DNA from 3 places in the Peribacillus sp. B65 genome. Region 2 is predicted to be linked to each of the others. Evidence: riboswitches for the same ligand, from Rfam matches in the RefSeq annotation. Region 2 holds a riboswitch; each other region holds the start of a gene.

Region 1 (5,759 bases), 660 kb from region 2:
CATAGATGGAGTTGATGAGGACAATCCGAGTGATGTCGATTTGAATGATGAAGAGGAATTGGAAAATTTGGTAAAAAAGCAATATGAGCAAAATCAAAAGGGAGAAATAATTTTTACAGAAAAAAATCAGTGAAATCACCTGTCTGTAATGAGTAAACTAATGGTGGAGGCGGCAGTTATTGATAGTTTCGGATAGTATCTATGGGGAACACATTGTAGAGGGAGTTCTGGAAGGGCTGATAGTAAGTAAACCGGTCCAAAGATTGAAGGGGATACATCAAGGCGGGGCAAGTTATTTAGTTAATGAGAAGTGGGATGTCACACGATTTGACCATTCAATTGGTGTGATGCTTTTAATAAAAGCGCTTGGAGGTTCATTGGAGGAACAAATCGCGGGCTTGCTGCATGACGTATCCCACACTGCATTCTCACATGTAATTGATTTCGTTCTGGATTGTAAGGATGAAGATTATCATGAAAAAATATATGAACAAGTCATTATGGAATCCGAAATCCCATTTATACTGAAGGAATATGGATATGATCGTAAAGTCATTTTTCAATCAAAATGGGAATTGCTTGAACAGCCAGCACCTGAGTTATGTGCCGATCGGGTAGATTATACTCTCCGGGATATGTATCAATATGGACATATCACCATCGAAGCCATTAAAGAATTCCTAGAACATGTAATCATAATAAATGGAAGGATGTATCTGGATAATATTGAATCGGCGGAATGGTTTGTAAAAACGTATTACAGCGAAGTTATTGATTTTTTCATGAACCCACTTAATATATATGGCTATGATATCTTGGCAAAGACATTAAAAGTGGCTTTAGCAAAAAAACTGATCAGCCTTGATGACTTACTCGGTACAGATGAAGAAGTCATGTGCTTGTTAAGCTTCACTGAAGACCATGAAGTTCAAAACCTGTTAAAACGGATCCATGGTAATGTAAAGTTGAAAGAAGATCAAGTGGAATACGATATACATCGGAAAAATAAAATGCGCCTGATAGATCCTTCAGTTATTCAAGGAACCCAATTGGTAATAGCATCCAGTTTATCGGAAAAAGTCAAGAAAATGGGAATTGAAGCCTACAAAAAAGCTTCAAAGGGCATGTATCTAAAAGTGATTTCCGATTGAATTTCGTGTCAAACCATACGGGAAGTTTTTTCTCGGAAACATCTAGGTCTCCTCCCTTAGTTGATTTAGACAATCGACATTAGGAAGGAGCTTGCTTAACGGATGCCTTATACATCTGAACCAGCACCCTTTAATAATTAAAAAACCAATGATGCTCTCAAAGTATTAACGCCATTTTCTAAATAACCCTTTAAACAGGTTAATGTATAAACCCAACCTTCTTTTTGTCCAATCATTTTGTTTATTATTTCAGGGTCGTCCTCACTCAATCCTGATTCGTTTACTTCAATGATTGTACTCGTTTTATCCAACTCTTTTAGTGTAATGGTAACAATCGTTTCTTGATCATTTCCGCCCCACGCAAACACGATTTTCCTATTTTCCTCAACTTCCATTACATTAATGACCACTTCAGCATCGTATTCGTTGTATCTCAATGTAAGTGTCCTGCCTTGTTCCCATCTTTCCGAACTCGATGAGAACCAGAAATTCCTGATTTTTTCAGGATTCACTATGGCTTCAAACACTTCATTAGCTGGCTTGATTATCTTAAATTTCGTGATTATTTGGGTATCCATACTAAAACAACTCTCTTTCGATTTGTTTTTATTTTTTTCCACTATCCCAATCTACTGATATTGACGGCAGTGTCCGTCCAGTTTCAAGCAAGCTCTTCAGGTTACTTAGAATGGCTGGCCATCCATTATTCAAGCCTTCATAGGTATTTTCATCATATACGAAATCTGTCTTCAAAAGCTCCTCATGCCTAAGAATTAACTTCACAGTCGAATCGCCCATTTTCTGTAATTCAAAAGTGACCCGTGTAGGCTGCTCGCGAGGTGTTTTGTCTCCTGCCATGATCCATGTAAACGAGAGCAGGTGCAACGGCTCGCATTTAAGTACATTACCATGATCAGTAATCCGCCCATCTTCCAGCAAATATTTAACGGCTGCCCCTTCTTGCCAGTCAGACTGTACTTGCAATCCAAAGTGATATTTCTTCGTGACTTCACCACTCGTCAAGGCTTCCCAAAGCTTCTCTGGTGTGGTTGCGATATAAATAGGATAGACAAACGTAGTTTTTTTCATAATTCTTTTTCCTCCTCGCCAAATAAGGTATCAAGATCATAACATGACTCTATCATTGATTTTCGGCTTTCAGATACAGGCGGTCAAGCAGTTTTTTGCGACAGAAATCGGCAAAGTCATTGCATTGAAGAAGATTTGAAGTGCATTGCTAATATCGGATTCTCCGTGACATAAAAGGGCCATATGGAAACTTCTTGATTTCCAATCGTTTTCAAGCTACGATAAATGAGGAAAATGATAATCCGCCCGGGCGGAAGAGGTTCTAGCTACCCTCTCAAAAAAACTAAGGAGAACAGTGCTCTTTCTTAGGGTGCTGTTTTTTCTGTATAAGGAGAATTAAGAAATGTTAAGAATTTTATTGTATTTAGTATCCATAATCACGGCGAATGTGGTTACAGCAGCTTTTGCGCCATTACATTTTGGCATGTTCATCATCCCGATGGGGACATTGCTCATCGGGGGAACCTTCATCTTCCGAGATCTGGTCCAGAATAAATTCGGCCGCGCGAAGACCTATATATGTATAATCACTGCACTTATTCTATCTGCATGTGTATCATTTTTATTAGGGGATACGTTACTGATTGTATTTGCTTCCGCATTATCGTTTGTGGTCGCAGAAACGGCGGACACGGAAATTTATACCCGTTTAAAGCTTCCGATGAGTTGGAGGGTGTTTTACAGCGGGATCGTTGGAGGATTTTTCGATTCGGTGATATTTGTCGTGATTGGCCTAAGTCCACTGGGTGCCAATATATTGCCATGGGAAGCAGTACCCGCTGCGGTCATCGGGCAAATCATCGTTAAAACCATCATACAGTCAATTGGTGCCGTACTGTTGGGACGAATCAACGTAGAACTGGAGAAACGTGTAGTCGCCAGTTAAATGCCAGGAGGGGTGCACTCGATGGAAGGAACCAAAAAGGAAGAAGATAAATGCTATTGCCTCGAGGCCTTTCGTGAAAAATATGGCCCCCATGTTCAAGGGGAATGCATGAAGCTCTCCTGCGCCAATTATCGCAAGCATAAAGGAATTGACAAAAAAGGACCAAAATAGGTCCTTTTTTTGCGCGTTAACGGAGTAACTCACGAGTAAACAGTGCAAACTCACTAGTAAAAGTGTGAAACTCACGAGTAAACAGCGCAAACTCGCGAGTAAACGTGAAAAACTCACGATTAAATAGTGCGAACTAAGTGTGCAGTACGAATTCACGAGTAAAAGTGCAAAATTCACGAGTAAACAGTCCAAACTCACGAGTAAAAGTGCGAAACTCACGAGTAAACAGCGCAAATTCACGAGTAAACAGTGCGAACTCAAGAGTAATTCACGAATAAACAGTGCGAAATTATGAGTGCAGGACGAATTCACGAGTAAACATCAAAAAAAGCTTCCTGCACCGTTCCATTATTGGGGCTAGGAAGCTTTGTATTTTGTTTAGAATTGCTCTGTGGTTTTCCGAACTAATTTTTCGAGGAAGAAAAAGCATTCTCGCTTCCGTTCAAGTTCGGTTTGTCCATTTTCGGTGACATGATAATATTTCCTGCGGCCTGACTCGGACTCTTTCCAATGGCCTTTTATGAATTCTTTTTTTTCTAACCGTTTTAGGGCGGAGTAGAGGGTGCCTTCACTTATTTGATATTTGCCCATGCTCATTTCCTTCAAGATCTTCGTGATTTCGTAGCCGTATAGCTTTTTTTGTGAAAGAAGTGAAAGCAAAAGGAGGTCAATGCTTCCCTTCATTAATTCTTTATCCAAATAAATTCTCCTCCTTTTCATTTCTAAAGTGTAATACGTTGTACATCGTATCACAAGGTGCATTTTACTTTTCTAAAAAAAAATGGTTAAATGACGATTGCTAAATAAATTTAATCATAGTAAAATGTGCTTCGGAACGGATGAGTTGTGAAGAGTGTGGTAAGGATACTATATACATGATTTAATTGTTTTAATGAAAATACGGAATAGGATAGAAGAATCACTACTCAAGGGGTATTAATTGATTTTTTTTCAAAAATCATTTAGATTCTATTTATCAACAAGAGCAAAGAAAGAAGGTCCTAGATAGATGAAAGTGAAAGCACCAGAGCCATTCACATATATTGGTGGAAAGAGAGCTGTTCTTTTACTTCACGGGTTTACCGGAAGTACAGGAGATATGAAGAAATTAGGGAAATACTTGAATGATCTTGACTATACTTGCCACGGACCTCTTTATAGAGGGCATGGAGTGTCTGGTGAGGAACTCGTTAAGACTGGTCCAAAGGAATGGTGGGAAGATGTAGTTAATGGCTATAAATTCCTTAAAGAAGAAGGCTATGAAGAAATTGCTGTTGTAGGAATTTCCTTAGGAGGAGTTTTCTCATTAAAAGTGGGAATTGAATTGCCTGTAAAAGGCGTAGTTTCAATGTGCGCTCCGACGCAAGGGAAAAGTATCGATCGACAAAAGAACCGCTTGCTCAATTATGCACAGGCTTATAAGAAGTTTGAGGGCAAAAATGCAGACCAAATTGCTGCAGAAGTGAAGCTGCTGGAAGAAGAGCCTATGCCTCAACTTAAAGATGTGCTGAATATTATAAATGAGACAGGTGAAAATTTAGATTTAATCACATCACCAACGCTTGTTTTACAAGGGCGCTTGGATGATCCTGACTATACGGAGAGTGCTACAGCGATTTTCAATGAAGTCGATACGCAGCATAAACACTTGATATGGTATGAAAATTCAGGTCATATTATCACATTGGGCAAGGAACGTGAACAGGTGTATGAAGATGTGTATAAGTTCTTAAATACACTGAACTGGTCGGAGTAATAAGCGAGTTGATAAATCCCCTTTAAGTTAAACTGTGTAAAGCCTGCATTCATAAGTAGGCTTTACACTATACTTGAGGGGATTTTACTTTGGCTGAAGATTTATTTGTAGAAAAAGACATTTAAGGTGTCGTTATTGTCAATAGTTGCCAATAAAATATCGTTCACGTCGGCATTATATGTTATTTTGATTCTGTTTTTCAGCCATGCTTCGTCCTTGCCGCCCCGATTTAATTCTTTAGAATCAATCTTTCCCTCTTTAATAATCGTTTTAGGAAATGTGAAGGCATTTGTTGCTAGGTGCATATCTGCTGGGGTTACCGCTTCATATTGAGGATATAAGAACAATGAAATGGTACCACCTGGTTCCCATAGTGCGAGTGATACTTTTTGAATATCTTTGACTTTTTCTTTTCTTAATTCCGATAATAAAACATCGATCGAGATTCGGGCCCTTGCCAAGCTTTTGTATATGATTTGTCCATTTTCGATAAGGGGAAAGGGATCAGAGTCAAAAAACCTTCGGAGTTTACCCCACTTAAGGCTTGTAAACACACTAATTATATATAAAATGACCAATACACCTGTTGTTATCATTGAGCCCTCCAAACCTAACTGTTCATCAGATAAAGGGTGAGCAAGAATGTTTCCAATAATTAATGCCATTATGAAATCAAGTAACCGTAACTGCGAAATGGACCGTTGTC
Region 2 (5,759 bases):
TTTTCCATGACATATTGGCAAGATGTACGGATCAATTCCGCGTCTTCTGCTGAGAAGTTCAAATTAATGAATGAGGCTCCATGTATTTCTTCCTGTTGAAAGCCTGTTACCGTTTCAAATCTAGGATTCACCGTCGTGATCATTCCGTTTAAATCAAGCATCAGCATCGGATATGGGTTGTGTTCAAACAATGATTTATAGCGTTGTTCACTTTCGAATAATTGATTCTCCGCGACAACCCTTTCAGAAATATCCCTGCCAATGACGACTAAGCCTTTTCGTGAACCATCCTCATTGAACAGGGGAACTTTAATCGTATCAAAGGTCTTGTGATTGCCATCGGGAAGAGGGATGATTTCCTCACACCGTGTGATTTCCCCTTTTACCCACGTTTCTTCATCGGAAACTTCACAGTAGATCAACGACTCTTTATAAAATTCGGAGTATTCGGCGAGCTCACTGTCTCTTTTTCCTTTATAATCTACATGCTCCAATTGAAATAATTGCAGCCCGAAGGTATTGGATTCAAGCCATCGGCCATCACCATCCTTGAAGTTAACGAAATCAACCATCGAATTGATGAGTGTACGCCGACGTTGTTCCGCCTCTTTTAATCGTTTGAATTCTTCCCTTTTAGCTAAATAAAGATATAAGACCAAGCCTATTGATAAAAGGAAAACAAAGCCTTCCACTCTTTGCAGTTGAACGAAGACTTCCTTGTTTTGGATATTTGTAGTTAAAAAATAGTCGAATACGACTAATGTAAGAATCCCGGATAGGATATATATTGCTAAGATGGAGCGTTTGGACATGGAGATTCTCCCTGATTTTAGACATTTCAAAGGTAAAATTACATACACATTTTAACAAACTATCGAAAAAAAATATATGCAGAATCCTAAATAAAAAAACAGGGGCCAATGTGGTCACCTGTTTTTTCTGAAGAAGGTAAGTTTCTTTTTCTTTTTTGCACGCTTATAGATAATGAAAAATAGTAAGAAGAGGAGTGCGAGTGCAGCTAGCGTATATTGGTTCATTTCAACAGATAGCAGTCCATAGGGAATCAGCGATAGGAAGAAAAAGTATATAAGGTTGCCAAGCGCCGTCGCTAATAAAAAATCCTTGAACGTGACAGTGCTGACTCCAGCTGCCAAGTTAATTAAGCTTGTTGGGATAAGCGGGAAAATCCTTCCTGTAAAAACGTACATGAAGCCATGCTCCACAACGGTTTCCTGCCATTTTTCACCAATCTTCTTTAAGAGAAGCTCCTGAAACCAGTTTCTTGCTGCATAAAAAATGAATCCTGAGGCAACAACACTTGTAAACCAACTCCATAGATAGCCATATATGAATCCGAATATCGTGACATTGATAGTCAGGAGCAAAATTAAGGGGATGATTGTAAAAGAATTTTGTACAAACATCAATACGAATGTCACAATAAATGTAAGCAGAAGGTTTTCCTTCAATATACCAATAACAGAATCCAGGTCACTTTTCCAAACCAAAGTGAACAGCTCAGCATTAGAGTATATAAATATTGCGATTACAAGGAGACCTATTATGGTCAGGACTTTTTTCAATGGGCCACCACCATTCTTACTAATAGTTTATCATTTTCGAGTTCATTGGTGAAAAAAAAGAGCTGCCGCATCATGCAGACAGCTCTTTTCCATTATAGTGGCCTAACGGCGCGAAGATTCCTTTTAAAGCCACTTTTCAAACTGAATTCTTTTGTTCATTCCATAAATGATTGGCGCTCCGATCAGGAGGACGACGAACTCACCGACAGCTGTAGTCATCCAGCTTAGCCAGAATGGCAAGCCAAAGGCAAGGTTCAGTTCAATTGCAATTAAAAACATTGTGAACGTGAAAAAGATAATCGTGGCGATCATCCGTCCTTTAATGCCTTTTATGAAACGAGAAATATAAATGACAAGCAATAAGGCGAGCAGGGATTGCCCCACCCCAAAAATCAAATCATATGGCACCATCGGCGAAAAGAGCAGATTCGATATGAAGACCCCGCCAACGATACCGTAGATATACTTTTTATTGAATACAATCAGATGATTCAACATTTCCGGTACACGGAATTGGAACATCTCAAAAGCTATTGGTTTAAACACCAATGAGACCGCCACATACAAGGCAGCCAATAACCCGTTTATCACGAGTGTACGAACATTCATTTTACTCTCTCCCTAGTTTTTTATCGTGGGATGGTTACGAACCACGTGTAGGCGTTTACCCGATTATTAATAGTATCCCATGTACGCTTGTTTCGTCAATTTGTAAAGAATGGTTTTAATTTATTAGTTTCCAAGCAGTAGAAGTGGCACAATAGGATTTTGATTTATTGCAATGAAGGATGATATTATTTCAATATGTACGTAAAAGGAGTGAATATAAAATGTCAATCGAGAGTGTCAAAAGCCATTTTAAACAATGGAATCGGGAAGGCGACGTAAAGGAGTTCGAAACATCGAGTGCTACGGTGATTGAGGCAGCGGAAACCATCGGTGTTATCCCAGCGCGGATTGCTAAGACTCTTTCCTTTAAAGGGGAAGGTGAACACGCGATTTTGGTAGTTGCCGCAGGGGACGCCAAAGTGGATAATAAGAAATTTCGTCAGACATTCGGCTTCAAGGCACGAATGCTTTCGCCTGAAGAAGTGCTTGCACAGACCGGCCATGCAATCGGAGGCGTTTGCCCGTTTGGTCTGGCAAACGATTTAGCTGTTTTTCTTGATGTATCGATGAAGCGCTTCGAGTCATTGTTCCCGGCTTGCGGCAGTGCGAACTCTGCAATAGAACTTACACTCGCTGAATTGTTTGAATATTCAGGTGCGAAGGAGTGGGTGGATGTTTGTAAGGGTTGGGAAGAAAAGGAGAATGAGGAAACGGCGGTAGGCAATACAGTTGATGTCATTTGATTAATGTGTCAAAAAATTAGATTCACATGATTGGGATTGAGTCCACTGCAGTGGACTTTATTTGTGGGGGCCGCATGCATTTCCATGATTAAAGCGGAAAACGGGCAGAAAGTGTTCCTGAGCGGAGGTTGAAAGATGTTAAATGGAAGCGAAAGAAAAAGCAATAGCAGCTATCTTAGTCTTAAAACTCTTTATGAAGAAAATATAACGGTTAAGAGCATTGCCCAGGAGCTTGAGTTTTGCCATAAAAATGATCAGGCGCTGGATATTCAGAAAGCATTGGAGAAAAAGAATTTTGATATATTGGCTGTCCAAGATCAAGGGGAAATCATCGGGTATATCGAAAGGGACGAACTAGGTGAAGGAAGTATTTCTGAATATATGAGAAACTTTTCACCAAGGGAAATGGTTTCGGATTCAACTCCTTTGATCCAGCTTCTCCATATTTTCAAGAATAAAACAAGGGTGTTCGTCTTGGAGAATAATTCAATTAAAATGCTGATTACCCATGCCGACCTTCAAAAGCCTCCGATCAGGATGCTGATATTCGGATATATTACCTTATTGGAAATGAGGATGAGCGATATCATCCTGGATAGATTCGGCGATGGCAGCTGGTATCCAATGATCAGCGAAGACCGTTTAGAAAAGGCAACCGAATTATATAGAAGGAGAATCGATAAAAATGAGGATATCAATATAATAGAGTGCCTGCAAATCAGTGATAAATTCGATATTATACATAAAGATAAAGAATTGAGGTGCTTCTTCCAAATCCCTTCGAAAAGTAAAGGGAAGAAGGATGCGAATGCCATCCGGAAATTACGGGATAAGATTTCCCATGCTAATGAACTGGGTCTGGACATGTCATGGATGGAAATCATCGAGGTTGTCGAGTCCTGCGGCCGACTGCTCGAAATCTCTGAATCCTATCCTTACGAAAAATAAGATCCGGCTAATCATGCTGGTTCTTTTTTAGTTCATCCAGACAGAAAAAAACTGCCCATATCAGGCAGTCTCCCCGAAATATCAAAAATCCGGCAGTTGATCCAGGTTATTTTCCTTTATCCCATCGGGCTCACTCCGCAATATGTCACGTCCATATTTATGAAAGACGTCAACATTGGCCAGGTTGCCCGCCTTTGCTTCCGCAAGGGCTGTGGGGTAGTCGAGTTCGCGGCCGGAGTTCGTCTTGATGGCGATAATATTGTCCTCTTCATTTTTCCTTACGGCGATGATTTCTTCTTTTCCTGCTGAATCAGGTTGGTTTGCTTGCGGTGTTCCCTGCTGTTTATATGATTCATAGGCTTTTTCAAATTGGTCCATGTTTTAGACACCTCCTATTTATAGGGTGAGCCATTTTTTCTGCAATATACAAACCGGATTTCGTCCAACTTGAGCCGTTAATTCGTCCAAATGGGCCGATTTTTCGGCACTTTTTTTTGTGATTGCTGTCTTATTGGCCTTTTTGCAGTGGCATGGCACTTGCATCTATTTTAAGTAGTGCAGTAGTGCAAATTTAAGTAGTAGCAAGAAATAATATCCACTGAATTAAGGGAGGAATATGAATCATGAATGTAAAACAAGGGGCAAGCACTGTAAATGCAAAACAACAGGTCAAGACAATGAAAGCGGCGGTCGTCAATGAATTTAACCAAAAACTTGAGGTTAAAGAAGTACCCATTCCGAAATTGGAGTATGGTGAGATATTAGTGAAAATTAAAGCCTGTGGCGTGTGTCATACCGATCTACATGCGGTACATGGTGATTGGCCGGTAAAACCCAAGCTTCCGCTTATCCCCGGACATGAGGGTGTGGGCATTATAGAAAAGGTGGCAGAAGGCGTAACTTCCTTGAAAGTGGGTGACCGTGTTGGGATCCCTTGGCTTTATTCAGCCTGTGGCGATTGTGAATATTGTCTGACCGGCAGGGAAACGCTTTGCTTGGATCAATTGAATGCAGGCTATTCCGTGGACGGCGGGTATGCGGAATATTGTAAAGCACCTGCCAAATATGTGGTGAAGGTTCCTGAAGGGCTTGACTTTGCGGAGGTATCACCGATTTTCTGTGCAGGTGTAACGACGTATAAAGCGCTTAAGGTATCAGAAGCAAAACCTGGTGATTGGGTAGCGGTTTATGGAATTGGCGGATTGGGACATGTTGCCCTGCAATACGCGAAAGCGATGGGCTTTAATGTCATTGCTGTCGATATTCAAGATGATAAGCTTGATCTGGCGACGGAACTGGGGGCGGATTACACGGTTAATGGGCTTAAGACCGATCCTGTACAGGCCATAAAGGATAAAGTTGGCGGTGTGCAGGCATCCATTTCTGTAGCGGTTACGAAAAAAGCATTCGAACAGGCTTACAGTTCTGTCAAGAGGGGAGGCACACTTGTCGTAGTCGGATTGCCGAATGATGAACTTCCAATCCCGATTTTTGATACAGTGTTAAATGGGGTAACTGTAAAAGGGTCCATCGTCGGGACGAGAAAAGATCTACAGGAAGCTGTTCAATTTGCGGCTGAGGGTAAAGTCAGAACGAATATTGAAACAAGAAAGCTTGATGAAATCAATGACGTGTTTTCAATGATGGAAAAGGGAGAAATCAACGGACGCATCGTATTGACGCTAGAATAGTAACAGAGGAGGAAGCCCTGGAACGGGGCATCCTCCTTTTTATTATGTCTGGCTTTTCTCATTTAATATATAGCGCAATTTCCTTATGGATATTTGCAAGCGTTTGGCAGCTTCATTCCGGTTGCCGTAGGTTTTTTGCAGTGCTTGCATGACGAGCTCCTTTCCAATTGTCGATTGAAGCTGTT
Region 3 (5,759 bases), 650 kb from region 2:
GAATGGAATGGTCACGAATCTCCGTTCATCTGGAGATTTAACGTTGGGGAGTCTTGAACTGCAGCCTGGGTAGCTGATTATGGAAGGAATCAGGTCAACTGGATTTCTTTCTGTCAGAAATTTCAAGGTTGGAGCCCTTTTTACCGCCATCAATCACATAAAATCTAGGAGTTAATCTCCTTCTTTTTCCTTGATTGTCAGGATTCATCTTCATATAATTTTCGTATTCTTTGCGAAAGAATTCATCGGTTTCCCGTTCCAGTGCTTTTCTTTCGTTAAAATCTGTTATGAATTTGAAAAAACGTTTCATATGAATTCCTCCTTATGGGGTTAAAAGGTCTTGGTTTAATAGTATCATATCATTAGTGAAATTTAACCTTTTTAAAAAATTTGAAGTGGGAATCGTGTTTTTGTGTGAATAAAGTTGTGAATGGCTTGATTCGAGAGAAAGCATGCAATGGAACCTTACTGGGTATATGTTCTCGTGCATGTTGAAAGGAAATGTCGGGATTTGCAGTAGCAGGTATTGGAAGTAATGAATATTTAAGTTAAAATATTCCTTTAATCAATTATACACTAAATATTCTGAAAACAAAGGAAAATATTCACTTCCAGCCACTTCTGATAGATTTGTTTTTTAATGGTTCATTATTGTGTATAGTTATTTATTCCCCGAATATACGAAAATGAAACAACCCTTATAATGGAAGGGAAAAAGCAATTTCCCGCATTCGGGAAATTGCTAGTGTCATAATTGGAACTTCTTAACCTGTTCAGTGAGCAGTTCTGCCGAAGATGCAAGTTCACTGGCATGATTCGTGATTTCATCCATCGAAGAGCTGGATTGCTGAGCGGAGGCGGAGACTTGTTCGATTCCTGCCGCGGACTCTTCAGAAACGGCTGCGATATCTTCGATAGCCTGATTGATTTTTTGGCTATTTATGGAAATATAGTTCAATTCGTCTGTTATATGCAGTATTTTCATTTCCATATTCCCGACAGAATGATTGATTGTTTCAAAGGTTTGCCCTGTGAGCGTGATTTGTTTCGTGCCTTCATCCACTTGAGTATAACTATCTTCCAGGGAGTGGACGACCGTTTTTGAACCTGTTTGAATGGCGGAGACAATATTGGTGATATCCCCAACGGAGTCTGTGACCTCTTCAGCGAGTTTCCGCACTTCATCGGCGACGACGGCAAAGCCCTTGCCATGTTCACCAGCACGAGCAGCTTCTATGGCTGCATTCAGCGCCAATAGATTAGTTTGATTGGATATATCCTTGATGACCTGCACAAGCTGCGAAATTTGCTGTGATTGAGAATCGAGTCCTTTCACTTGCTCTACGGCATTTTTGACAATCCCATCAATACTTTGCATCTGTTGGACCGAACTGCGCATTAAAGTGGTGCCTTCCTTGGTCAAGGAAAGGATTTCGGTTGAACTGTTAGCTACATCCACCCCTTCTAGGTGGGCAAGCTTAATCCTGCCGGTGAAATCATCCATGATGCGAACCATTTCAGATGCCCGGTTGGCTTGTGACTCCGAACCTTCCGAAAGTTCATACATAGTAGTCGCTATCTGTTTGGTGCCCTGCTGCACTTCATTTGCTGATTGAGTCAGATCTTCGCTTTGGTTGGAAACGGATTGCGAAACAATGAGCATTTTTTCAATCGTATCACGAAGGTCTTTCTGCATTTGATTGGCGGATACCGTTAGTTCGCCCATTTCATCATTTGACTTTTGCTCCAGGGGCTCATGATTCAGCTCTCCTGCAGCCACCATTTTCATCCTATCCCTGATTTTAAGGAGGGGGGTGGTAATGAGGTTGGCAGTGACAACCGCAAGGACAAGGCCGATAAGGACTGCCGCAATGGATATGATGATACTTGTCGTCTTAACCGATTTCCCGTTGGTGATGACGGTTTCACCTGAAGCGACAATCAATTCCTCGCGTTCCGAAGCAAGCTCCTTGAAACCCTCCATAACTTCATTGCTTATTGGCGCCACTTCATTTTCGAGTATTTCTTTAGCGCGTTCTTCATTTCCATTTTCATATTGTGGAAACACCCGGTCTACAATCATCGTCCTCCAATCCACGCTTTTCTCGATTAATTCCTTCGCTTTAACAGAATCGCTTAAGGCAAGGAGATCCTCCTGGATGACCTGGCTTTCTTCGGTATATTGTAAGAACCCTTCTTTATAACTCTTGTCACCATAAAGAATATATGCCCGGGCGTATGCGGTTCTTTGTGCTAGATTGTATAGCAGCTTTTCGTCTTGGATAAGAAGCGGAAGCTCCTTTTTGATGATATCCTGGGAATATACCAGTGACTTGTTGCTGCTGTAGATGTTGAATGCTCCTAAGATGACACATAAAGATATGATGAGTGAAAATGCCACCAATACCTTTGCTTTAATGCTTTTCAAATTATTGGGCCCCTTTATCGATATTTTATTCACACTGTTTTATCGGATAAATAAAAGGATATTTAAGCAATGAAAAGTTAACCAAATTTTCCATCAGATCCAATGTTCTCTTAATATAAACATCTTGATTTCTTATCGTTTTCAAGTTACTATTGACTTGGAAAAATATAATATTCCGCGTTAAGGCGGAAGAGGTTCTAGCTACCCTCTCAAAAAAACTAAGGAGAAACAGTGCTCTTTTCTTAGGGTGCTGTTTTTTTCCGTAAAAAGGAGTTTTATAGAAATGAAGAAGAAAGAAAAGGCAGTGGTTGTGTTTAGCGGAGGTCAGGACAGTACGACGTGCCTGTTCTGGGCGATGGAGAGATTTGAGGAAGTGGAAGCGGTGACGTTCGATTATAACCAGCGGCATAGCTTGGAAATCGAATGCGCTCAAAACATTGCCAAGGAATTGGGCATAAACCATCATATCCTTGACATGTCGCTGCTGAACCAACTGGCACCAAATGCGCTGACGAGAAGTGATATTGCGGTGGCGGACGGAGAAGAAGGGGAATTGCCGTCGACGTTCGTACCAGGGAGGAATTTGCTGTTCCTTTCGTTTGCCGGAGTGCTGGCGAGTCAGATTGGCGCTAAACATATAGTCACCGGTGTTTGTGAAACGGATTTCAGCGGATATCCGGACTGCCGCGATGTATTCATTAAATCATTGAATGTGACCTTGAACTTGTCGATGGACCAGTCATTCGTCATTGATACGCCGCTAATGTGGCTTAATAAAGAGGAAACATGGGAGCTAGCGGATCAGCTAGGCGCGTTCGATTTTGTACGCGAAAAGACCCTGACTTGCTATAACGGAATCATCTCCGACGGCTGTGGAGATTGTCCGGCATGTAATCTGCGGAAAAAAGGACTGGATGACTATGTAAGCAGACGGAAGGTGCTTTCATGATGTACGGTTTTACGATAGTTGATAAACTCCAAAAAATAGATGAAGATATTCAGCGCAGCCAATTGAAGTATACAAACAAGAGGGTTCTCGTGAGTAAGGAATTCACCTTTGATGCGGCACACCATCTGCATGATTATGAAGGAAAATGCAAGAACCTGCATGGCCACACGTATAAGGTCATTTTCGGATTAAGCGGGTATACAGATTCACGCGGGTTGATGATAGATTTTGGGGACATCAAGGATATATGGAAAAATGAAATTGAAATCCACCTGGATCACCGTTATTTGAATGAAACCCTGCCGCTCATGAATACAACAGCTGAAAATATGGTTGTCTGGATTTATGAAAAAATGGCCGAATCCCTTTCATTAAAAGAATATGAAGGTGCTAGAGTCGAATTTGTTCGACTGTACGAAACGCCGACAAGCTATGCCGAAGCCAGACGGGAGTGGATGGAAAGTGAGTAAACTCCCGGTTATGGAAATCTTTGGGCCGACCATCCAAGGAGAGGGAATGGTCATTGGCCAAAAAACCATGTTCGTTCGGACGGCCGGCTGCGATTATTCGTGTGCCTGGTGTGATTCCGCATTTACATGGGATGGCACCGGTAAGGAAGATACCGTCCAGATGACTGCCGAAGAAATATGGGATGAGCTGAAGCGTATTGGGGGTTCCGCTTTTTCCTTCGTTACGATATCAGGAGGAAACCCGGCTCTGCTGAAAAACCTAAACGGCTTGATAGCGATCTTACATGAAAATAAAATGAAAATAGGTGTCGAAACCCAAGGGAGCCGATGGCAGGATTGGTTTCTCGATATTGATGAACTGACTATTTCACCTAAGCCGCCGAGCTCTGGAATGAACACCGACTTTACGGTGCTCGACAAAATCATCTCGAACCTTGCCAATCGAAATCCTGAAAACCATGTCTCATTGAAAATCGTCGTATTTAACGAGGAAGATTATCAATATGCCAAACATGTACATGGGCGTTACCCGGAAATTCCTTTTTATCTGCAGGTCGGCAATGACGACAGCAGGACGGCGGATGATCGTCAATTGATCAGCGGCCTATTGAAGAAGTACGAAGAGTTAATTGATAAAGTGATAACAGATGATGAATTGAATGATGTGAAAGTCCTGCCCCAGCTGCATACCTATATATGGGGTAACAAGCGGGGCGTATAAAGAAAAGAAAGCGGAGGCAGTGTGATGCGTAATCACACTGCCTTTTAAGCTATTACAACCTTTGAATGTGTGTAGCTTTGAAGGATGATGTGTATTTAAGGCCATATCCAAATAAGCGATCCATTCCAATATGCGCAGTCCAAATTAAACCAATCAGCATCAATGCATCAGACTTTAGAAAAATGGCTAGCAAAATCATGAAGATGGACAGAGTATAAGTATGAAATAAGTTATAAACCCTTGCTCCAATCCGATCATTGATCAGGTAGGCCAGCATGGAAACATCAGGCGATAAAATCAATAGAAGGAAAATCCACCAGCTGAATTCATATAACGAATAGATGTAAATCACCGCTAAAAGGACCATGAGTCCTTCAATATGAAGGTATTTCTTTACCATATTAAAACCTCCAATGTTTAATTGACCTATGGTTAATAATATTCAAAAAATTATATGATGTTCCTGATGATATTTTTTACATGAAAATAAGCTAAGCCTTTTACATCTTGATAAGTTAGCTCAGAATTAATATAAAAAGTTATAAATCCGTGAAGAGAAAGAAAAATCGACCATATGGATGCAGGATTCAATTTGTTGTCCGTTAGGTCCGTCAGGGACTGGATGAGCTTTTCATATGTTTTATTAGAATCAAATTGAAGTAACTGCTGAATTTCTTTTTCCTTCGATAAAAACATGATGGAATAATGATTTTGTTGGGTTAGACCGAACTCCAAGAAGCACAATAAAATCTTTTCCATTTTTACAGAAGAATCCTTTTCCGACATGATGATATCATCGATTAAATTATTTAAAACGGAGAAATCCGTTTTTACCAAACTATAAAATATTTCCGCCTTATTTTTAAAATGATAATAAATGGCTCCATGGCTGCAATCCAATGATTTAGCCAATTGCCTCATGGAGACATTAGAATACCCTAACGTTGCAAAAAGGTTTCTAGCTTCATTCAACACCATGTCCCTGGATAATTCTTTACCTGCCGATTTCCTTGGCGACATCTTGTCACCTCCTTATTAATTGACCACTGGTTAATTAGGATGATAGCTCACTGATTTCCAAATGTCAAATATTAGATTGAATAATAAATTCCTGTTTTTAAAGATAAACTTTACCATTTACTGAAGCGGAATTCCACCAGTGTTGCAAAGGGGAGCATTCAGGACATTGCA

What was found. Region 2 has a riboswitch for preQ1 ahead of ACSR9O_RS18945 (QueT transporter family protein). Riboswitches for the same ligand answer to the same signal wherever they lie in the genome.
Region 1: linked by a shared signal. The riboswitch ahead of ACSR9O_RS15825 (VUT family protein) and the one ahead of ACSR9O_RS18945 (QueT transporter family protein) in region 2 are both predicted to bind preQ1.
Region 3: linked by a shared signal. The riboswitch ahead of queC (7-cyano-7-deazaguanine synthase QueC) and the one ahead of ACSR9O_RS18945 (QueT transporter family protein) in region 2 are both predicted to bind preQ1.

What each region holds. Positions count from the first base shown of each region.
Region 1 covers NZ_CP195840.1:3,227,839-3,233,597, reverse strand. The annotation lists gene ACSR9O_RS15845 (hypothetical protein) at 1-133, shown strand, start outside; gene ACSR9O_RS15840 (HD domain-containing protein) at 180-1,151, shown strand; gene ACSR9O_RS15835 (SRPBCC family protein) at 1,289-1,729, opposite strand; gene ACSR9O_RS15830 (SRPBCC family protein) at 1,758-2,240, opposite strand; PreQ1 riboswitch class I at 2,491-2,533, shown strand; gene ACSR9O_RS15825 (VUT family protein) at 2,584-3,126, shown strand; gene ACSR9O_RS15820 (hypothetical protein) at 3,148-3,297, shown strand; gene ACSR9O_RS15815 (PadR family transcriptional regulator) at 3,676-3,996, opposite strand; gene ACSR9O_RS15810 (alpha/beta hydrolase) at 4,307-5,053, shown strand; gene ACSR9O_RS15805 (DUF421 domain-containing protein) at 5,155-5,759, opposite strand, start outside.
Region 2 covers NZ_CP195840.1:3,886,647-3,892,405, reverse strand. The annotation lists gene ACSR9O_RS18955 (PAS domain-containing sensor histidine kinase) at 1-812, opposite strand, end outside; gene ACSR9O_RS18950 (TVP38/TMEM64 family protein) at 927-1,583, opposite strand; gene ACSR9O_RS18945 (QueT transporter family protein) at 1,707-2,192, opposite strand; PreQ1 riboswitch class I at 2,199-2,243, opposite strand; gene ACSR9O_RS18940 (YbaK/EbsC family protein) at 2,414-2,935, shown strand; gene ACSR9O_RS18935 (hypothetical protein) at 3,071-3,883, shown strand; gene ACSR9O_RS18930 (DUF3892 domain-containing protein) at 3,965-4,261, opposite strand; gene adhP (alcohol dehydrogenase AdhP) at 4,561-5,574, shown strand; gene ACSR9O_RS18920 (sigma-54-dependent transcriptional regulator) at 5,617-5,759, opposite strand, start outside.
Region 3 covers NZ_CP195840.1:3,233,825-3,239,583, reverse strand. The annotation lists gene ACSR9O_RS15880 (hypothetical protein) at 95-310, opposite strand; gene ACSR9O_RS15875 (methyl-accepting chemotaxis protein) at 749-2,428, opposite strand; PreQ1 riboswitch class I at 2,614-2,656, shown strand; gene queC (7-cyano-7-deazaguanine synthase QueC) at 2,712-3,377, shown strand; gene queD (6-carboxytetrahydropterin synthase QueD) at 3,377-3,847, shown strand; gene queE (7-carboxy-7-deazaguanine synthase QueE) at 3,840-4,568, shown strand; gene ACSR9O_RS15855 (DUF4260 domain-containing protein) at 4,621-4,968, opposite strand; gene ACSR9O_RS15850 (TetR/AcrR family transcriptional regulator) at 5,019-5,588, opposite strand.